4 regions of the Peribacillus sp. JNUCC41 genome follow, and region 4 is predicted to be linked to each of the others. Evidence: predicted binding sites of a transcription regulator. Region 4 holds the regulator's gene; each other region holds the start of a gene.

Region 1 (3,436 bases), 860 kb from region 4:
GTCCTTTGTTCATATTGCTCTGCTTCCCTTTTACACCTTCAGCCATCGTTAATATCGTGGCAGGACTTTCAAAAGTCAGTCCCTTGCAATATGGACTTGCAGTAGTGGGAGGGAAAGCGGTGATGATCTTTACGATCAGCTTCGTAGGTTACGATCTAGTATCCTTAATTCATAAACCTGTGCGTACGATCATTATCGGGATCGTCATCTTTATCCTATGGTATGTGGGGAAAAGACTTGAAGTCCGATTAAATAAAAGCATGAAGAGGGAAGAAGGACAATAAATTAGTATATAAATGCAGTAGGGGTTGAACTAGATGGAAAAAACAAACAAGAATTCTTTATCCGATTGGATAAAACCAGCGATGATAGCTTTTGTTATTTACATCTTGATCCGTACATTTCTCTTTTCAAGCTATGATGTTGAAGGGAAGTCGATGCAGCCGACCCTAGAAGATGGAAATAAACTTGTCGTGAATAAAATCAATTACCATATTCATGATATCAACCGTTTTGACATTATTGTTTTTCATGCGAACTCACAAGAAGATTATGTTAAGCGAGTTATAGGGGTTGCAGGTGACCAAATTCGTTATAAAGATGATTGGCTATACGTAAATGGTGAGAAAGTGGATGAGCCTTATCTTCAGAAATTCAAGGAAGGTTTCCCGGGACAGGATTTTACGGGTGATTTTACATTAAAAGAATTGACGGATGTGACCAAAGTTCCCGAGGGCAAGCTTTTTGTCATGGGTGATAATCGTCTTGAAAGTGCTGACAGCCGTCACTTTGGTTATATACCGGTTGAAAATGTTGTCGGTAAAGTGGATGTTCGATATTGGCCGGTGAAAGAATTCAATTATAAATTTACAGGTGAATGATCGTGGAAGCCCAAAAATTATGTGGGCTTTTTCTTTTGGGGAAAAACGCGAACGTACGATTGGTGTTTTTTCAGGGGAAACGTTAAAATAATAGAAAGTAAATCTAATTGGAAACAGAAACCTAGTCATGTTTACTAAAGTATTTCTGGTATGATGGATCTAGATATTATGTTGTAAGGGGGAAAAAGAGATGTCACTCCGTTTTTTACTGGGAAGATCGGGTGCAGGGAAAACTTCGAATATATTGGACGAAATTCGCTCCAAATTGGCAGAAGATCCCGAAGGAAATCCAATTATCTACCTCGTTCCTGATCAGATGACGTTTCTATCTGAATATAAATTAATTAAAACACCAGGCCTTGCCGGAATGATCCGGACACAGGTTTTTAGTTTTAGCAGGCTTGCTTGGCGCGTTCTTCAGGAGACCGGGGGGATGAGCCGGCTGCATTTGGACAGCGTTGGCGTTAATATGTTGATACGGAAGATCATGGATGATAAAAAGGAAGAATTAAAGATGTTTCGTCGTTCTGCTGATAAGCAGGGGTTCATTGCACAGATGGAGCTAATGCTGGCTGAATTCAAGCAGTATTGCATCCAACCTGATGACATTCAAAACTATTTGGCCGAAACCTCACAGGCCGGCAGCGGCATTCAGGATAAACTGCATGATCTTGAATTGGTCTATCAGGCTTTTGAGGATGAAATGGTTAACAAATATTTGGACTCCGAGGACTACTTCACTTTACTGATCGAGAAAATGGCTGATTCTTCCTATATAAGGGAAGCGGATATTTATATCGATGGTTTTTATAGTTTGACTCCACAGGAATTATTGATTGTGGAAGAAATGATCAAGCTGTGCAGGAGTGTAACGATCTCGCTGACGTTAGATCAGCCCTATAGACATTACGCTCCGGATGATTTGCAGTTGTTCAGGCAAACGGGAAATCTATATCATCACCTTTATCAGGCTGGATTGAGGAATGGCATACCGATTTCAGAAGATCGGATCTTAGAAGGAACTGAAAGATTTGGAAAGAGCCAGGGACTGAATCATCTGGAAACTTACTTTGCCATTAGACCTGCCAAAGCGTTAGATCAGTCGCCTGATGTAACGATCGCCCAGGCAGTTAACCGCAGAGCCGAGATTGAAGGAGTTGCCAGGGACATCTTGTCGCTGGTCAGAAAGAAACAGCACCGTTTCAGTGATATTGCGATTTTAGTCCGGAATGGAGAAGCGTACGCAGATATTTTACAGACCGTTTTTCGGGATTATCAAATTCCCTTGTTCGTCGATTCCAAACGGACGATGCTGAATCATCCTCTGATTGAGCTGATTCGTTCCACTTTGGAGATCATCAATGGCTATTGGCGTTATGAGCCGGTATTTCGTGCGATCAAGACGGAGCTTCTATTTCCGCTGCAAAATAACCACGATAGAATGCGCGAACAGGTAGATAAGCTGGAAAACTATGTGCTGGCCCGTGGCATTAAAGGAAGCAGGTGGACGTCCAAAGAACGTTGGACCTACCGGCGCTTCCGCGGACTGGAACTCGAGGACCGGAATCAAACAGATAAGGAAATGCAGCTTGAACAAGAGTTGAATGAGCTGAAGCAATTATTTACCGAGCCTATCTTGAAGCTCTCTAAACGTGTTAAAAAGGCTGTTAATGGCAGGGAATTGTGTGAAGCCCTTTATCTATATCTTGAAGAATTGCATGTACCGGAAAAATTGGAAAAGCTGAAACAAGAGGCAGAAGAAGCAGGTGATCTGGTATCGGCAAGAGAGCATGAGCAAACATGGAATGCAGTTGTCGACCTATTGGACCAATTCGTTGAACTGCTGAGCGGGGAAGAGCTTTCCCTGAAACAATTTGCAGTTATCATTGAAGCTGGTCTGGAGTCTCTTGAATTTTCTTTGGTACCGCCGGCAATTGACCAAGTATTGGTCGCTAATCTAGATTTATCCCGCCTGGATGATGTGAAGACAGCTTTTGTTATCGGCCTGAACGAAGGGGTTCTGCCAGGAAAAGCTGTATCTGATGGGATATTTTCAGATAGTGATCGTGAGGTGCTGCTGGCTGGTGGACTTGATGTTGCCCCAAGTTCAAAAGTGCGCCTGCTTGATGAGGAGTTTACAGCGTACAAAGCATTTACTACGCCTGCAGAGACCCTTTATTTATCATATCCGCTTGCCGATGAGGAAGGGAAGGCACTTTTACCCTCATCCTATTTGAAACGGGTAAGGGACGTATTGCCCAACGTGTCCGATGTGTATTATATGAACGATCCGTCCGATCTCCCTGCTGAGGAACAGGTGAAATATGCTGCAAATCATGATGTGGCCCTATCGTACCTGGCTGCCCAATTGCAGCTGAAAAAAAGGAACTATCCAATCCATTCACTATGGTGGGATGTATATAATGCCATTATGGATGATGAAACGGCCGGTCCTTCAGCAACTAAGGTTTTATCGAGCCTTTTTTATCAAAATAGAACAAAGAAATTATCTGGGGAAACAAGTAAGCAATTATACGGTGAGAGCATTCTTACAA
Region 2 (3,436 bases), 2.4 Mb from region 4:
TTCCAACGAGTACATCATATTTGCCCATTCGAAGTTCCCGGATGATTTCTATCCTTTCCAAGGTCTTAACTTCCGAATGAAGATATTGGACCTTGATGCCGATTTCCTTTAAATAATCAGTTAAATCCTCAGACATCTTTTTCGTCAAGGTCGTAATGAGCACACGCTCGTTCTTTTTGACGCGCTCCTGTATTTCACCGATCAAGTCATCTATCTGCCCTTCAATCGGCCGCACTTCCACCGTCGGATCCAGCAATCCGGTAGGACGGATGATCTGCTGAACCATTTCTGGCGTATGTTCGAGTTCATATGGTCCCGGAGTTGCCGAAACGAATATGGATTGATGTACCTTTTTTTCAAATTCCTCAAATCTTAGCGGGCGGTTATCTTTTGCAGAAGGCAGACGGAAGCCATGATCGACGAGCACTTGCTTCCGCGCCTGATCTCCATTGAACATTCCGCGGACTTGTGAAAGGGTTACGTGTGATTCATCCACGACCAATAGGAAGTCCTCTGGAAAGTAATCCATTAAAGTGTATGGTGTCGCACCTGGGGGACGAAGGGTTAAATGGCGGGAATAGTTCTCGATCCCTGAACAAAAGCCCATTTCCCGCATCATTTCCAAATCATAACGGGTCCGCTGCTCCAAGCGCTGTGCTTCAAGGAGTTTTTCATCTTCCCTTAATTCCTTCAATCGCTCTTCCAGTTCCGTTTCGATATTTTGAATGGCTATCCGCATTTTCTCTTCGCGGGTTACGAAGTGGGAAGCCGGGAAAATGGCGATATGTTCCCGTTCACCAGTAATTTCACCAGTCAGGGCATCAACTTCACGGATGCGGTCAATCTCATCTCCGAAAAACTCGACCCGTACGCAATGTTCATCACGTGAAGCCGGGAAAATTTCGACCACGTCGCCGCGAACGCGGAAGGTCCCCCGTTGGAAAGCAATATCATTCCTCTCATATTGAATATCCACGAGTCTGTGCAGCAAGGCATTCCGGTCTATTTCCATGCCTGTCCGGAGGGAAACGACCATCTCCCGGTACTCTTCAGGGGAACCGAGTCCATATATGCACGAAACGCTGGCAATGATGATGACATCTTTCCTTTCGAACAAAGATGAGGTTGCCGAGTGACGCAGTTTATCGATTTCATCATTGATGCTTGCATCTTTTTCGATGAATGTATCCGTGGATGGAACATAAGCCTCTGGCTGGTAGTAATCATAATAGCTAACGAAGTATTCAACGGCATTATTAGGGAAGAACTCTTTGAACTCACTGTAAAGCTGCCCTGCCAACGTTTTATTGTGGGCAATGACAAGAGTCGGTTTATTGATTTTTTGAATCACATTGGAAACGGTGAACGTTTTCCCTGTCCCCGTCGCCCCCAATAACGTCTGCATTTCCTTGCCTTCCTTAATCCCTTCGACCAGCATTTCAATCGCTGCCGGTTGATCTCCTTGAGGAGAGTATTTTGAGACTAACTCAAACTTATCCTTCACCAAGCATAGCCTCCTATTGAAATATTTTTATATGAAAACGGGACATGCCTATATCCCTTCTATTTATTCTGGTTTAATAAAGCATATATACACATTCTACCACATTAGCCTTAAAACAAACCAGCAATAAGCGAACATCCATTCTATTTTTGTTTTATGGACTTCATGATGTGTTGAGGGGAATGACATGTTTGAGTACAAAAAAAGCACCTTTAGTGTCAGGCGCTCTTGGATGTACGTTTCATCATTCTTTTTGATAACCAAAATCCCACTGTCAGGGATAAGGCATCCACGATGATCAATAAGTTTGTATGCGTATAACCTTTATATGCGGAAGCTGTAATCAAGGCAACAGTTAAAACAAGACCCACAACATTGTTATAGGTGACTCTTGAAAATAGCATGACAAGTAGACAAGGAAGGAAAAGGGCAGAAAGAAGTTTAATCATTTTTTCATCTCCTTTATAAGAGAAAAATAGAGTAGTTTCAGTTTAAATGATTATCAAGTTTTTTGCCAATCAATTTCCTACTTGATTTTCAAGCATCATCAGAAGAGCATTCCATACATCCTCCAATTATGCCCATAAAAAAAAGAGGCAAACCCCTTAAAAGGGAAGTTTGCTTCTTTTCAGCACAATCAATATGGATCCGCTTCATGTCCTTTTCTAACGGCGTCCTCAGGGTTATCCGTCCCGCCCAGAGGTTTTGAAGAGTTTGTATGTTCAGAAGCCCGTGCCAGTCCCTCTTTCAATCTGCGGCCATACTCTTCATCGGCCTCTTCGGCAAGAGCTATCATTTTTTCCTGAATGCGATTGTCGGCAGGAGCCAATGCCGCCACTAAATTGGAAATTAAATCGTCTTTTTCCCAATCCTCGAATTCACGGAATGTTTCACCAGCCTGTTTCGTATTGTTTTGGCGATCGATTGTCTCACGAACAAGTTTCCCTTCCACCATAGGTGTATACTCCTTGCCCGTCTGCTTGGCTTCCTTCAAGCCGCCGACAGTTGATGGTTCGTAGTTGATGTGGGGGCTTTGGCTGCCTCTGCCAACTTCATATTGCATCTGTCCGCCAGTCTGATTCGTGGCAGTTGGTTTCTTTGGCGCATTAATCGGCAATTGCAGATAATTAGCACCAACACGGTGACGCTGTGTATCGGAATAAGAGAATGTACGGCCCTGTAACATCTTGTCATCAGAAAAGTCCAGTCCATCCACTAGGACACCGGTGCCGAAAGCAGCCTGTTCGACCTCAGTGAAATAGTCTTCAGGGTTTTTATTCAAAACCATCGTACCGACATGGAGCCATGGGAACTCATCTTTCGGCCAGATTTTCGTATCATCCAGCGGATCAAAATCCAACTCAGGATGATCATCATCACTCATGATCTGTACGTTGAGATCCCATTCAGGATAGTCCCCGCGTTCAATCGCTTCATATAGATCCTGTGTGGCATGATTGAAATTCGTAGCTTGAATTTCATTTGCCTCTTGCTGTGTCAGGTTCTTGATCCCTTGTTTCGGTTCCCAATGATACTTGACAAGCACCGCTTTCCCTTCCTCATTCACCCATTTATAAGTATTGACCCCTGACCCTTGCATCATGCGGTAGTTAGCTGGAATGCCCCATGGGGAGAACACAAAGGTAATCATATGGAATGTTTCAGGTGAGCTCGAGCAAAAATCGAAAATCCTCCTGCCGTCCTGAATGTTCGTGACCGGATCGGGTTTGAAGGCATGAATCAAATCCGGGAATTTCATGGCATCACGGATAAAGAAAATTTTCAGGTTATTGCCTACAAGATCCCAGTTTCCATCCTCCGTATAAAATTTAACGGCAAATCCCCTGGGATCACGTAACGTTTCCGGGGACGTCCCTCCATGAATAACAGATGAAAATCTCACGAATACCGGGGTTTTTTTACCTTCTTCCT
Region 3 (3,436 bases), 1.4 Mb from region 4:
GAATCCCGTTTGTTTCCACTTTTTCGGTACCTTCTTCAGGTTCGTTGACCCACCATAGCGCGGTCACACCACTTACCACGCAGCCACAGCCATCAGTATCATATTTCAACTGTAAATATCCTTCTTGTTCCTGTACCTTATCGACTATTTTCTCAGCCGCTGTTTCCGTCCATTCAATATACATGATTGCACGCCTCCCGATGTCTTTCCTTTCCCCCATTATAAACGATAAAAACGCTTCTGTTAAAGAAACTGCCTGCTTCCTTTTACAAGATCAGCCACACGAACACCGTGCTAGCAAATGCCGATTCTCTTACGCATCGTAATCCCTTTCATCACGATGCCGTTTCGAAAATGAAAGGCTGTCCCTTGGAACAGCCTTTCCGCTCATCATTCCGTTATCCTTACATCCGCTATATCGGAAAGCCTGATATAGTGAACCTGCTGAAACCGATCAACGATATGAAGTTTTTGGGTGGGTTCATTATAATAATGGATCCTGCCGATTAACAGCTGATACCGGTTTCCTTCATAATGTGCAATCGTAACATCCTTTCTTTCCTCCATCGCTTCCCCCATTACAGCATTCATTTCTTCCAATTGCTGCTCATCCAAGATGCGCTTCGTTTCATAGCCATCCTCCACCACCCAATCCCGCAGCATCTTCACATGCTCCGGTAACATCATCGATGTCCATTTGATACGGCCGCGATCACGAATCATTCTTTTCCCTCCCTTCAAAAAGTCACCCCTACGCCTTATGCCCACCAAGCAGCCTGCTTCGGTAAACGGCTGTACCCGCTTCCGTATACGAAACCGCACGCAATAACGATTTGGCTCCATATTTATGGCGAATTCGATCAACCGTGTAACTCAATTCCCGCTTCTTCCAGCGCGAAGCATCGAATAAAGTCAGCTGCATTTCGTTATCATCCACAATATTCGAGAGTCTGACCTCTATGCTCCGAACCGTTTTTTGCTTATAGTTCTCATGAAAAAGCTCCAGACAAACTTTATATAACTCCATCGTAATGTTGGTCGGCTCGCTAATCGAACGCGAACGATGGAAACCCCCGCCAAACTCATCCTTGCTGTAACCAATGCTTAGGCTCACCGTTCTTCCTGCCTTGCGATGGGTGCGTGCCCTTCTTCCAACTTCTTCGCAAATTTCCAGCATGACCTGCTTCACCTCATGCTCCTCCTTATAATCCCGCAGCAGGATTTGGCTTTTGCCGAAGCTTACCTGCCCTTCGATGATCGCTGCCCCCATATCGGATAAATCTATTCCCCACGCATGGTGGTAAAGCTGATTGCCCATAATCCCAAACTTCGCTTCAAGTAATTCAAGATCATAGTTGGCAAGCTGCCCAACCGTAAATATCCCCATTCCATGAAGGGTTTTTTCAACGCGCCTGCCGATCCCCCACATTTCACGAAGCGGGGAAATCGGCCAAAGTTTGCTTGGCACATCCTCATACTTCCATTCGGCAATCCCTTTATGTTTGGCATCCAAATCAAGGCAAAGTTTTGCCATAAGCATGTTCGGTCCAATTCCAATTGCACACGGGAGCTGTAATTCGCGTTCGATTTCATCCTTTATCTTTTCAGCTATCATCCGGGCATCTCCCCATAAAGAAGCGGCACCATCGACTTTCACAAAACTTTCGTCCACACTATATACGTGAATCGCTTCTTTGGGCACATAACGGTTGAACAAGCGGGTGATTTCCGTCGAAACCCTTAAATAGGTCGCCATTTTAGGTTCAACGACGACAATCCTCGGATCATTCGGGATCTCAAACATCCGCGACCCTGTCTTTATGCCAAATTCCTTCTTCATTTTTGGAGAAGCCGCGAGCACAATGCTTCCTGTCCTCTTCAAATCACCAACCACCGCCAGATAACAATCAAGCGGGTCCAGACCAAGCATGACTGCTGAACAGCTTGCATAAAAACTTTTCATATCGATACACATAATTGATTGTTTCGGCATCGTCCCATAATCCATCATTTCTTCACCCTAATAAGAATATACGTTCGCTTTTATTATATTCATAACTTTAACCGAATATACGTTCTTATTCAATGGAAGTTTTCATACAAATTTCTACTTTTTATTGTAATTTCCTTGAAAAATATAATCGACACTAAAAATGGATAAAATACCAAATTTAAACTCTGTATCCAAATTGTTTTTTTAAAAGAGAATCAATTAGTAGCTTGAATAATTTTCAATGAATCCATATACTCAGTTTTTTGAAATTCACACACCCTTTTCAATAGACTTTAGTCCGTTTATCATTTAGTCTTACTGCTCATTTTTTGTAATGAAACTGTAACCAAAATTATGTCTAATTGTCATAATGGTATTGTAGGATAATATTGTTAAGAATTATAGAGAGATAGAGAGGAAATGAAAATTATGAAGAAATGGATCGCTTCAGCTGCTGTTGCATCTGCCATGATGCTAACCCCACTGCAAGCCTCTGCAAATATTGGAGATCAAACCCTCAGACCCGGAATGACACATAGCGATGTCAAACAACTACAACAACTTTTAAAAACCAAAGGGTATTTCACATATACAGGTTCACTGACTACATATTACGGCACCTATTCTACATCTGCAGTAAAAAAATTCCAGAAAGCCAAAGGATTAACTGCCGATGGAATTGCCGGCCGGGGCACATTTAATGCGCTTGGTGTTTATAATGTCAATAATACAAGCCTGATAAGCTATGCAAAAACCTTAATCGGCAAACCTTACAAATGGGGCGGGACGACACCGACTGGATTCGACTGCTCAGGCTTCGTCTATTATGTATTCCAGAAATCGCAAGGAATTACCTTACCGCGTACAACATCATTACTCTATTCCAATACAGGTTTAAAAGTATCTTCACCAGCTAAGGGTGATCTTGTATTCTTTGATACTTCTTCTGGAAGAACAGGTGTATCCCATGTTGGAATCTATATCGGAAATGGTCAATTCATTAGTGCTACGTCTTCTAAAGGAGTAACCATCACGGATATGGATAATACTTATTGGAAACCAAAATATTTAGGTGCGAAAACTTTATAAAATCAGGACAAGAGCTCATCCTTGTGAGTGAAATCCAATAAAACAACCGGACAGATTCCAAGTGATTCAGTCCGGTTGTTTTATTTTATATATAATATTTCATCCGTTAAATCCTCTACTGTCACCATGAATGAAGAGTCTAAGTTAGAACGATTCATCATTTCGATATTATAAACATGCTCCAAGGGTAAATGGACGACTTCGAGAACCATGAATCGCTGACTTTCCGCTTTACTGACATGATTGAGGGCAGCAGTGACTGCCCTTTGTTCAGCTAAGCTTTTTTCATCCGTCAAAACAAGAATCAATTCCGCTTCCGCTTTCCCAGGAAATGATTTCTTCACCCCGCCCCGG
Region 4 (3,436 bases):
GTTAATTTAGATTTTAATTTAACGGATGTTCAATGGGGATAGAAGCCACTCGGGCTCGTGGCAATACAAGAGATTGATGAATTGAAACGAGACAACGGGTTTAATCTGTCTTTTGATAAGATTCTCTATAAGACAAAATACCTGTTTTAAGTGCAGCATAATTGCCAATGCTGGCATAGCCATAAAACCAGCCCATGAAAATCCCTGCAACCAAGTGATGACGATGACTGATGAAAATGGAAATGAACAAGCCAAGACCCAAAGCGATGGTAGGGATGAATTTTGGGCGAATATGAAACATGACCTTAATTAGTTGAGTAAGAATCATGATGATAGGAATGGCTATTACTGCATCCCAAAAGTTTGTATGGATGGTTGGGAAGTCCATAATTTCACCACCTTAAATAGAAGTTTTCAAAATTAATTTTTACTTTTTATCAAGGCTTTATACTATAATAAAAAAATTCATATTTAAAACTAATATATAAAAGGTTATGCAACCAGGTTTTGAAGATTTTCAGAGTTTAATTTTAAAGCCGTCAATCCATATAATTATATGGATTGACGGCTTTTTCTGGTTGGCCGCGGGAATGGTTTAAAACAACTCGGAAAGAGCCGACATAATGAAGATAAACAGTAAAAAACGTCTATTAATGCGAAGATCTAATGAGCAAGGAAACATTTATTAAGGAGAATGCTCCTTATGCCCAGAAAATTCAAAAGGAATTAATATTTTACCTTTGTTGTTATTGCACAAGCTTGCTTGGAGAGTGGATATGGGAAAAGCTTATTAGCAAGTCAAGGAAAAAATATATTCGGTACAAAAGGTGACTTTAAGGGCGAGTCTGGCATTATCCAAACAATCGAATACCTCACCGGTGTACCCGTTCAAGTATGGAACAAATTCAGGAAATACCCATCTTGGGAAGAAAGTCTTCGAGATCTTGCCAATCTATACGTAAACGGGACGTCATGGAATGGAAGTCGTAATTGTCAAAAAAAGGGATTTCATCTCTGCTCTTGTAAAGCATATGGTTCTACAAAAGTACAGATTCAATAGTGAAATGGATTGGGCGATCTTTACCTAAAGTGAACCAAATATTAAGAATGAAATGGAATTTTTAACTGGCAACGGTATTTCAACACTCTCCTTTTTTTGAATGAGCTTCTTTCCAAAAGATGTAATATTCACATGAAAATAGATTCTATTAAAAAATATATTAAAACCTACTCTTCCATATGCATAATGAGAGAATTCGGGACATAAATTAAACAAACAAAAAAAGCGCGGTTAGCGCTTTTAGTGTATTTGTCTATATAAGCCTATTACTTTTCCAAGTATCGAAACATCTCGTAAAATAATTGGTTCCATATTTGAGTTCTCGGGCTGAAGCCTTATGTAATCCGGTTCCTTAAAGAATCGTTTTACAGTGGCTTCATCATCTTCCGTCATGGCCACGACGATATCTCCATTATTGGCATTGCTTTGTTGTTTCACGATGACATAGTCTCCATCATGAATTCCAGCTTCGATCATACTTTCACCCATGATTTCCAGCATGAATACATGGTCATCATGCGGAACCATGCTTTCGGGAAGCGGAAAGTATTCTTCTATGTTCTCGATTGCCGTTATAGGCATGCCCGCTGTTACTTTTCCAAGTAACGGAACGTTCACGACATTGGCTTTTGGAATATTGTTCGCTTCCTCCGAATTCATTATTTCAATGGCCCTTGGCTTGGTTGGGTCACGTCTGATCAGGCCTTTACTTTCCAGGCGGGATAAATGTCCGTGTACTGTTGAACTTGATGCAAGTCCCACTGCTTCGCCAATCTCCCGTACGGAAGGTGGATACCCTTTTTGGCGAACCTCTTCTTTAATGAAATCAAGAATATCTTGCTGCCGTTTTGATAGTTTAGTCATTAGTGCACCTCTTCCCCAATGTTCTTTGCTATATTATAGCATGGCCCCCAACTCTATACAAACATAAGTTCGAATTTTGTTGTTGACTGAAACAAACGTTCGTATTATAATTTGGTCATAACATACGAACGAACATTCGCTTTGGAGGGATATTTATGAAAAAATTATACAAAAATTATATTTATACGATTCTATTAGCGGGATCAGTATTTATCTTTTCAATTTTATTCTCTTGTACATTGAACAATGATCAAAAAAATGATTTCCTTTCTATAGAAGTAGGTGAAGGTGACACCCTATGGGGAATTGCCGAAGAATATGAAGAAGCAAATTTGACAAAAAAAGAATTCATTGGTTGGATAGAAGAGCATAATGGAGTAAGGGCGGATTCGATTAAACCTGGTCAAGTCATCGTCATACCGGTTAAAGGGGAAGAACTTGTCCAGAATTTGGCCAGTGAGCAGTAAGCAGTGAAGGTAGGGTATTATGAAAGCGGTAATCTATTGTAGGGTCAGCACAGAAAAAGAGTCACAGGAAACATCATTGGCAAGGCAGGAAGATGAATTAGTCAAATTGGCAGAAAAGATGGATGTTGAAGTCATTTCCATAATAAAAGAACAGGCTAGTGGTTATGAGTTGAATAGGGATGGCATTTTTGACATGCTCGAACTATTTAAAACCAAAGAAGCTGAAGTACTATTAATCCAGGACGAAACGAGGCTGGGAAGAGGGAATGCCAAAATAGCCCTTTTCCATGTCATCCTTAAAGAAGATGTGAAAATTTATACGCTCTCACACGATGGCGAACTTGAGCTATCGGATTCGGATGCGATGGTCATCCAGATTGTCGGAATTGTAGAAGAATATCAAAGGAAACTACATAATCTAAAAATAAAGCGCGGGATGATAAGGGCCGTTGAAAAAGGGTATCGTCCTCAAAAAAATCTTCAGAATCAAAGGAATTCCACCGGAAGGGACCGTAAGGAGATTCCTATAGAAGAAATTATTAAACTTCGGGCCAATGGATTGACATTTGCAGAGATCGCAGCAACTTTGAGGGGCTTTGGATACAATGTATCTAAGGCTACAGTGAACAGGCGTTTTCTCGAACATCAATTGAATACACTGGAAAGTCAATCATAGAACTTGTAATTTCGCTATTTTTTTAATACCATGACAATATCCGCAGATTATGAAGGAGCGAAATTATGTTATCAAAAGAAAAATTAGCCCGTATTAATGAACTTTCTAAAAAGGCAAAGGCTGAAGGTTTGACGGAAGTTGAGGCGAAAGAGCAAACCCAATTGAGAAGTGAGTATTTGGAAACATTCAGAAAGTCCATGACCAATACGTTGGAGCATGTGAAAGTCGTCGATCCAGAAGGTAATGACGTAACTCCTCAAAAGATAAAAAATATAAAAGAAAAAAGAAACTTACATTAATAATGCTTGGATTCTTCTGATGGAACATCCATTTGAAGATTCTATTAGCATTTAGGAGTAAAAAGAGAGT

The links. Region 4 encodes LexA, which represses DNA repair genes until DNA is damaged. Its sites were predicted from a motif close to CGAACATATGTTCG; they were not measured.
Region 1: the regulator LexA is predicted to act here: its motif matches at 930-943, upstream of addB (helicase-exonuclease AddAB subunit AddB).
Region 2: the regulator LexA is predicted to act here: its motif matches at 1,636-1,649, upstream of uvrB (excinuclease ABC subunit UvrB).
Region 3: the regulator LexA is predicted to act here: its motif matches at 2,066-2,079, upstream of JNUCC41_RS25500 (Y-family DNA polymerase).

The regions. Positions count from the first base shown of each region.
Region 1 covers NZ_CP062163.1:3,038,942-3,042,377, forward strand. The annotation lists gene JNUCC41_RS14785 (TVP38/TMEM64 family protein) at 1-284, shown strand, start outside; gene lepB (signal peptidase I) at 318-881, shown strand; gene addB (helicase-exonuclease AddAB subunit AddB) at 1,072-3,436, shown strand, end outside.
Region 2 covers NZ_CP062163.1:1,499,970-1,503,405, forward strand. The annotation lists gene uvrB (excinuclease ABC subunit UvrB) at 1-1,504, opposite strand, end outside; gene JNUCC41_RS07515 (CsbA family protein) at 1,723-1,953, opposite strand; gene JNUCC41_RS07520 (catalase) at 2,142-3,436, opposite strand, start outside.
Region 3 covers NZ_CP062163.1:5,282,764-5,286,199, forward strand. The annotation lists gene JNUCC41_RS25490 (iron-sulfur cluster biosynthesis family protein) at 1-184, opposite strand, end outside; gene JNUCC41_RS25495 (YolD-like family protein) at 391-723, opposite strand; gene JNUCC41_RS25500 (Y-family DNA polymerase) at 752-2,011, opposite strand; gene JNUCC41_RS25505 (C40 family peptidase) at 2,423-3,082, shown strand; gene JNUCC41_RS25510 (DUF3221 domain-containing protein) at 3,163-3,436, opposite strand, start outside.
Region 4 covers NZ_CP062163.1:3,897,403-3,900,838, forward strand. The annotation lists gene JNUCC41_RS19025 (hypothetical protein) at 101-388, opposite strand; partial or broken gene JNUCC41_RS27380 (glucosaminidase domain-containing protein) at 764-919, shown strand; gene lexA (transcriptional repressor LexA) at 1,301-1,924, opposite strand; gene yneA (cell division suppressor protein YneA) at 2,080-2,391, shown strand; gene JNUCC41_RS19045 (YneB family resolvase-like protein) at 2,411-3,067, shown strand; gene JNUCC41_RS19050 (DUF896 domain-containing protein) at 3,133-3,366, shown strand.